One region of the Cytobacillus sp. QJM3NY_8 genome, then DNA from elsewhere that is predicted to be linked to it. Evidence: a T-box and tRNA genes for the amino acid it is inferred to sense, from the RefSeq annotation. Region 1 holds a T-box; the other holds one or more tRNA genes.

The links. A T-box is a leader RNA that pairs with one kind of tRNA and senses whether it is charged. The one in region 1 lies ahead of trpS (tryptophan--tRNA ligase), so its partner is inferred to be a tRNA-Trp.
Region 2: it encodes a tRNA-Trp, which carries the amino acid that the T-box ahead of trpS (tryptophan--tRNA ligase) is inferred to sense. The anticodon was not compared.

What each region holds. Positions count from the first base shown of each region.
Region 1 covers NZ_CM149681.1:1,453,658-1,457,039, reverse strand. Annotated here, with positions in the region: gene AC0VZ9_RS07665 (peptide ABC transporter substrate-binding protein) at 1-769, opposite strand, end outside; T-box leader at 1,384-1,603, shown strand; gene trpS (tryptophan--tRNA ligase) at 1,714-2,703, shown strand; gene AC0VZ9_RS07655 (IS1182 family transposase) at 2,836-3,382, opposite strand, start outside.
Region 2 covers NZ_CM149681.1:483,165-486,546, forward strand. Annotated here, with positions in the region: tRNA gene AC0VZ9_RS02485 (tRNA-Lys) at 35-110, shown strand; tRNA gene AC0VZ9_RS02490 (tRNA-Leu) at 126-210, shown strand; tRNA gene AC0VZ9_RS02495 (tRNA-Gly) at 217-291, shown strand; tRNA gene AC0VZ9_RS02500 (tRNA-Arg) at 299-375, shown strand; tRNA gene AC0VZ9_RS02505 (tRNA-Pro) at 381-457, shown strand; tRNA gene AC0VZ9_RS02510 (tRNA-Ala) at 479-554, shown strand; tRNA gene AC0VZ9_RS02515 (tRNA-Met) at 573-649, shown strand; tRNA gene AC0VZ9_RS02520 (tRNA-Ser) at 673-765, shown strand; tRNA gene AC0VZ9_RS02525 (tRNA-Met) at 951-1,024, shown strand; tRNA gene AC0VZ9_RS02530 (tRNA-Asp) at 1,028-1,104, shown strand; tRNA gene AC0VZ9_RS02535 (tRNA-Phe) at 1,130-1,205, shown strand; tRNA gene AC0VZ9_RS02540 (tRNA-Tyr) at 1,228-1,311, shown strand; tRNA gene AC0VZ9_RS02545 (tRNA-Trp) at 1,319-1,392, shown strand; tRNA gene AC0VZ9_RS02550 (tRNA-His) at 1,404-1,479, shown strand; tRNA gene AC0VZ9_RS02555 (tRNA-Gln) at 1,505-1,579, shown strand; tRNA gene AC0VZ9_RS02560 (tRNA-Cys) at 1,587-1,660, shown strand; tRNA gene AC0VZ9_RS02565 (tRNA-Gly) at 1,675-1,748, shown strand; tRNA gene AC0VZ9_RS02570 (tRNA-Ile) at 1,755-1,831, shown strand; gene AC0VZ9_RS02575 (cytochrome c oxidase subunit 2A) at 2,533-2,673, shown strand; gene AC0VZ9_RS02580 (cytochrome c oxidase subunit II) at 2,686-3,150, shown strand; gene AC0VZ9_RS02585 (cbb3-type cytochrome c oxidase subunit I) at 3,165-3,382, shown strand, end outside.

The sequences.
Region 1 (3,382 bases):
TGATCATTTCAATGCTGTCCAGCTTAACTGTTTCAGCATCCCAGTATGTTTCGCTCTTTTCAAGAACGATCTTGTCACTGTGAGCCCATTCAACTAAATGGAAAGGACCGTTAGTAGTGAAATTTTCACCAGCGTCAGTTGCCCAATCTGGGTTAGCTTCAGCAATCTTGCTGTTGACTGGCAGATAAGTATAGAAAGCTGTTAATTCTTCAAAATATGGCGTTGGATTTACTAATTTAACTTCTAGTGTTTTCTCATCGATAGCTTTAACACCAACTGCATCCTTTTCACCTTTGCCTGTGTTGAATGCTTCAGCGCCTTCAAGGTAGTAAAGCTGGTATGCATAAGTTGAGTTGTTGGCAGGATCTAATGCCCATTTCCAAGCATATTCAAAGTCTTGAGCGATTACAGGATCGCCATTTGACCATTTCGCATCGCGAATTGTGAATGTATAAGTTTTTCCGTCTTCAGAAACTTTAATGTCTTCTGCCATTGCTTTTTCAGGCTTACCATCTTGATTGATGCGAGTAAGACCTTCTAACACGTTACGAAGTACAGTTCCAGAAGTCGAATCTTCTGCAAGTCCTGGATTTAATGATGGTGGTTCAGTGTTGATGTTTACTCTTAACTCCTGCGGTACATCAGACTTTCCGCCGTCGTCTCCGCCTTTTTCGCCGCCGTTAGCATTGTCTCCGCCGCCGTTACATGCAGCAAGGAACATGCTTAGCACAAGCAGCATGCTAAAAAAGATCGATAATCTTTTGTTCACGGTATAACCCCCTATTAAATTTCCTCAAACAATATCCTTACGCTTGCCTTTCACAAAAAACACAACTGTGCGCCCCAGATATATTGCTCAAATAGTCTGTTAATTCAATTTAAAAAATTTGCAGACTATTTAGAAGGCAACAAAAAAAGCAAGTTTATATTCTCTTAAAGATAGATTATCCTTATATTCTGATAATTCAGATTAAAAGGAGTAATCTATAAGATGTAAGCTATAAACTTACTCATTATGCACCATACTCTCGCTATCTGGAGTGATATAGTTTTGTTGTAAATGTAACAAAAACGTAAAGATTATGTTTGTTACGTTTATTATAAATAGTTTAAAAACTTATTGCAAGTGGCTTTTTGTACATGCAATCCAATCGAGTATGACATTTTTCGTCAAAAAGTCTTATAAATTAAGAATTTTTGAGATTTAAAAAAATTTTTCTTTTTAAGATTTTTTGCTATTTTAATAGGAATCATCACCCATATATTGTCAAATACAGCCTTGAAATAGAGGCTATCGCTGACTTTTATTTTTCCCTTTATTAACTTGATTTTTGTATCCGGATAGTTTAACTTATTATATAATACAAATATAAATTAATTATCTAGTCGGCAATGAAAAAAGAGTAGTACATTTACTGAGGGTTTAACAGAGAGTCTGTGGCAGGTGCAAACAGGCAGCCCGGTAAATCGAATGGACTTTTGAGCTTCTGAATTTTTCAGGCGCTTCCCTGCGTTATCGGGGACCTATGCATTATTCTGCATAGGGCAGAGTGACTCAGTATTTGAGTAATTAGGGTGGCAACGCGGACCATTCGTCCCTATTTTATAGGGATGAATGGTTCTTTTTTATGCTTTTTTATGCTTATAGCACAAAAATTTCCCTTCACCGCCTGTCAATTCATGATCTTTTAAGCCGATTAAAGGAGGAAAAACATGAAAACTATATTTTCCGGCATCCAGCCCAGCGGTACAATTACCCTTGGGAACTACATCGGTGCCATGAAACAATTTGTTGAACTGCAGAATGACTACAATTGCTATTTTTGCATTGTTGACCAGCACGCAATAACAGTACCCCAGGACAGACTGGAATTAAGAAAAAACATCCGAAGCCTTGCTGCACTATATTTGGCTGTTGGGATTGATCCTGAGAAATCCACCCTATTCATTCAGTCGGAAGTTCCGGCCCATGCTCAGGCAGGATGGATGATGCAATGTGTTTCTTACATCGGTGAGCTCGAACGCATGACCCAATTCAAAGACAAATCAGAAGGTAAAGATGCCGTATCTGCAGGACTGCTGACCTATCCCCCTTTGATGGCTGCCGATATCCTTCTATACAATACTGACTTGGTTCCGGTTGGAGAGGATCAAAAGCAGCACCTGGAATTAACTCGCGATCTTGCAGAAAGATTCAATAAGAAATACAACGATATCTTCACCATTCCTGATGTAAGAATCGCCAAAGCAGGCGCTAGGGTTATGTCTCTTCAGGATCCATTAAAGAAAATGAGCAAGTCTGATCCCAATAAAAAGTCATTTATATCATTATTAGATGATCCAAAACAAATTGAAAAGAAAATAAAAAGTGCTGTAACAGATTCTGAAGGCATTGTTAAGTATGATAAGGAAAACAAACCTGGAGTATCCAATCTCCTTTCCATTTACTCAATTCTTACAGGGAAAACTGTTGCGGAAATCGAAAAAGAATACGAAGGCAAAGGATATGGAGATTTTAAAGCCGGCCTGTCAGATGTTGTTGTTGGAGCAATTAAGCCAATTCAGGATAAATATTATGCGCTAATGGAATCGGAAGAACTTGATCTTGTACTTGATCAGGGAGCTGAAAAAGCGAATAAGGCTGCATACAAAATGATTAAAAAAATGGAAAGTGCCATGGGACTCGGCCGTAAGAGAAAATAAAAAACAGCCTTTTGGCTGTTTCAGTTTGTAGACAAAAAGAGTTCGGAATAGTCTCATTCCGAACTCTTTTTTTCATTTTTTGTAGGACTTCAAGTAATTACAGAGAATTGCAGACCTCTCCGAGGTTATCATTTAGGCCATTTCTGGACCTTGCCAAGTCCAGTTGGCCATTTTCTTCAAATTCATGGCAGCGAAAGTAAGCATCGCCTGCATCGACATTTTTTTAAGTCCCCTGAGGGTTGTCCAACGCATGCCATGCTTTTCTTTTGCATCTGCGAATACTCGTTCAATTGTTTCTTTGCGTTTTTCATAGATCGGTTTGACGTCTTGATGGTGGCGAAGATGATCTGCTTCTTCCACATGTTCCTCCCACACATGACGTTGAATCATTTTTTGATGTGCTTGACTCTGTGTGCATTGAGACAAGAAAGGGCATCCAGCACAAATTCGAGGATCTGATTTATATTGACGATACCCTTCCTTTGTAGTTGTAGTATATTTTAATATCTCACCAGTTGGGCAAATGTAACAGTCAAAATGCTCATCATAAGCATACTCATGTTTTCTGAAGAAACCCTCTTTTGTGCGAGGTCGTGTGTAAGGTAAAGCAGGTGTGATGTCGTTTTTCAATAAGTAGCTCGTGATAGCAGGTGTTTTATAGGCTGCGTCTGCCGCAACA
Region 2 (3,382 bases), 970 kb from region 1:
ACTTATCAGAATTTAGGAAATCTCATAAAAGTATGAGCCATTAGCTCAGTCGGTAGAGCATCTGACTTTTAATCAGAGGGTCGAAGGTTCGAGTCCTTCATGGCTCACCATTTTAATTTCATATTGCGGGTGTGGCGGAATTGGCAGACGCACCAGACTTAGGATCTGGCGCCGCAAGGCGTGGGGGTTCGACTCCCTTCACCCGCACCATTTTAAGCGGAAGTAGTTCAGTGGTAGAACATCACCTTGCCAAGGTGGGGGTCGCGGGTTCGAATCCCGTCTTCCGCTCCATTATTTTGCGCCCGTAGCTCAATTGGATAGAGCGTTTGACTACGGATCAAAAGGTTAGGGGTTCGACTCCTCTCGGGCGCGCCATATTACGGGGAGTAGCTCAGCTTGGTAGAGCACTTGGTTTGGGACCAAGGGGTCGCAGGTTCGAATCCTGTCTTCCCGACCAGGGACACTTCTTTTATTACATGGGGCCTTAGCTCAGCTGGGAGAGCGCCTGCTTTGCACGCAGGAGGTCAGCGGTTCGATCCCGCTAGGCTCCACCATAAATATTTAGTCACATTGGCGGTGTAGCTCAGCTGGCTAGAGCGTACGGTTCATACCCGTGAGGTCGGGGGTTCGATCCCCTCCGCCGCTACCAATATGCTTATTTTGTATCATATCGGAGGAATACCCAAGTCCGGCTGAAGGGATCGGTCTTGAAAACCGACAGGCGGGTCAAACCGCGCAGGGGTTCGAATCCCCTTTCCTCCTCCATATTTTATTTAATAATACTATCGCGGGGTGGAGCACGACCGAATAATCTTCGAAGGAATTACTTCAGCGCACCGATTGAGTTGCTGCTTGGATAATCTTTCTGAAATCGGGGCGGTACTTCATTGAATAAGCTGCGAGATGAAATGCTAGATGTGAGCATAGAATAATCACATTAATAATACTATCGCGGGGTGGAGCAGTCCGGTAGCTCGTCGGGCTCATAACCCGAAGGTCGTAGGTTCAAATCCTGCCCCCGCAATCTGGTCCGGTAGTTCAGTTGGTTAGAATGCCTGCCTGTCACGCAGGAGGTCGCGGGTTCGAGTCCCGTCCGGACCGCCATTTTTACAAAAAGTAAATAATATGTGGCTCAGTAGCTCAGTCGGTAGAGCAAAGGACTGAAAATCCTTGTGTCGGCGGTTCGATTCCGTCCTGAGCCACCATTTCCTAAGTCTTATCAGACGTGGAGGGGTAGCGAAGTGGCTAAACGCGGCGGACTGTAAATCCGCTCCTTCGGGTTCGGCAGTTCGAATCTGCCCCCCTCCACCATTTATATAGGGGTATAGTTTAATGGTAAAACGAAGGTCTCCAAAACCTTTGATGTGGGTTCGATTCCTGCTACCCCTGCCAGTAGGATAGTGGCGGTTGTGGCGAAGTGGTTAACGCATCGGATTGTGGCTCCGACACTCGTGGGTTCGATTCCCATCAATCGCCCCATTATTCTTTTTGACAGCAATATTATTGGGCTATAGCCAAGCGGTAAGGCACCGGACTTTGACTCCGTCACTCGCAGGTTCGAATCCTGCTAGCCCAGCCATTTTTAAGGCAGCATAGCCAAGTGGTAAGGCAGAGGTCTGCAAAACCTCCATCCCCGGTTCAAATCCGGGTGTTGCCTCCAAACCATAATCATATGCGGGTGTAGTTTAGTGGTAAAACCTCAGCCTTCCAAGCTGATGATGAGGGTTCGATTCCCTTCACCCGCTCCAACATATGGGCCTATAGCTCAGCTGGTTAGAGCGCACGCCTGATAAGCGTGAGGTCGATGGTTCGAGTCCATTTAGGCCCACCATTATACATACCATTTTCAAACTAATTCCAATAGGAGTTAGTTTTTTTGTATTGGAGAAATATAAAACGGTTATTGGACCGATTTATATTTCTATGGTAAAATCCCGTCCCTTGAGGTATTTGGTAATTATACTAATACATATGGAGTTTATCCATACTGTGTTTTTTCACCTTTTCTCTACGATATTCAATCTCTCGTTAGGTTAGTATCGGCCGCTTGATTTTCATTCTGTTTTATCTTCCAACTCTTTTCCTCTATTATTCAGTTCCTTAACTTTATCATCTGAAAATATTTCAAGAATGCTCCAGCTGTTAATGAAAAAGCCAAAATTACAAAACATCCAAAATATCCCCCAGTTTTCCTTAAATTTTATTAACCTGCCGATTAGTTTAAGACGATAGTTTACATACTTCATCAAAATTCTAACTTAAAATCTCAAATCCTTATGTTCTTTACATTAATCTTTTAAAGCTTGAGATTCATTACAAATCAGGTGAATTAACTTTTTGTGAATTATTTGTGAATCGTTATGCTTGCCAGTACAAAATTCATTGGAAGAAAGCCTTGATATTACTGTGCTTTTGTTAGTATTTCAGCATTTTTGCCTGCGAAGATATATGAAAAAAGTGTGATTCATTTCACTTTTATGAAAACCCTTCTCAACTATGATGTAGGTAACAAAGCTAAGGAGCTGATGGAAGGTGGAAACGCGAAAAGTGGTCCAGAGCAGTTCAAAGGAACATAACTCTCTAAGGGGTACGTTCTTTTCAGTTACAGTTGTGGGGCTTGGGATCTTTGTTACTTATTTAATTGTGTATGGCCTGTACATGGCCAGATTATAGGGGGGATATAAAATGATGCATCGGTCGGAGAAGGTATGGCTGATATTAAGCTTTGGAATGATTATTGGATTCATGCTGATTACGGGCTATCAGACATTCGCCCTGGAGATGGGGCCGCCAAGCTATGGAGAGCGAATTGATCCTCAAAAAGTGGATGAAACAGCGCCGTTCGATAATCCTGGGATTAAGAAGATAGGCGAGAATGAGTATGAAGTAGTTATGATTCTTCAGGTATTCAGCTTTACCCCAAATGAAATTGAAGTGCCTGCAGGATCGACAGTTCATTTTACCATGACATCTAAAGATGTCGTGCATGGCTTTCAAGTCGCTGACACGAACCTAAATGCAATGGTTGTGCCTGGCTATGTACAAAAGATCATACAGAAATTTGAAAAGCCAGGTGAATATTTGGTTCTTTGCAATGAGTACTGCGGTGCGGGTCATCAGATGATGAGCACCACCATTACGGTGAAATAAAGGGGGGATAAACAGTGGAAACAGTTATTAAGCAAACAGGAAAAACACAAGCATTTAAGGATAAAGCAAATAAAGTTATGGGAATTAGCCTGGAGGATGCAAAAATAACGAAATCATATTTATCTGTTGCTTTCTTAGCCATCCTGCTTGGCGGAATACTTGGACTATTGCAAGGGCTGAATCGGGCTGGAATGCTGGAATTGCCGGCATGGCTGAACTATTATCAGGTTCT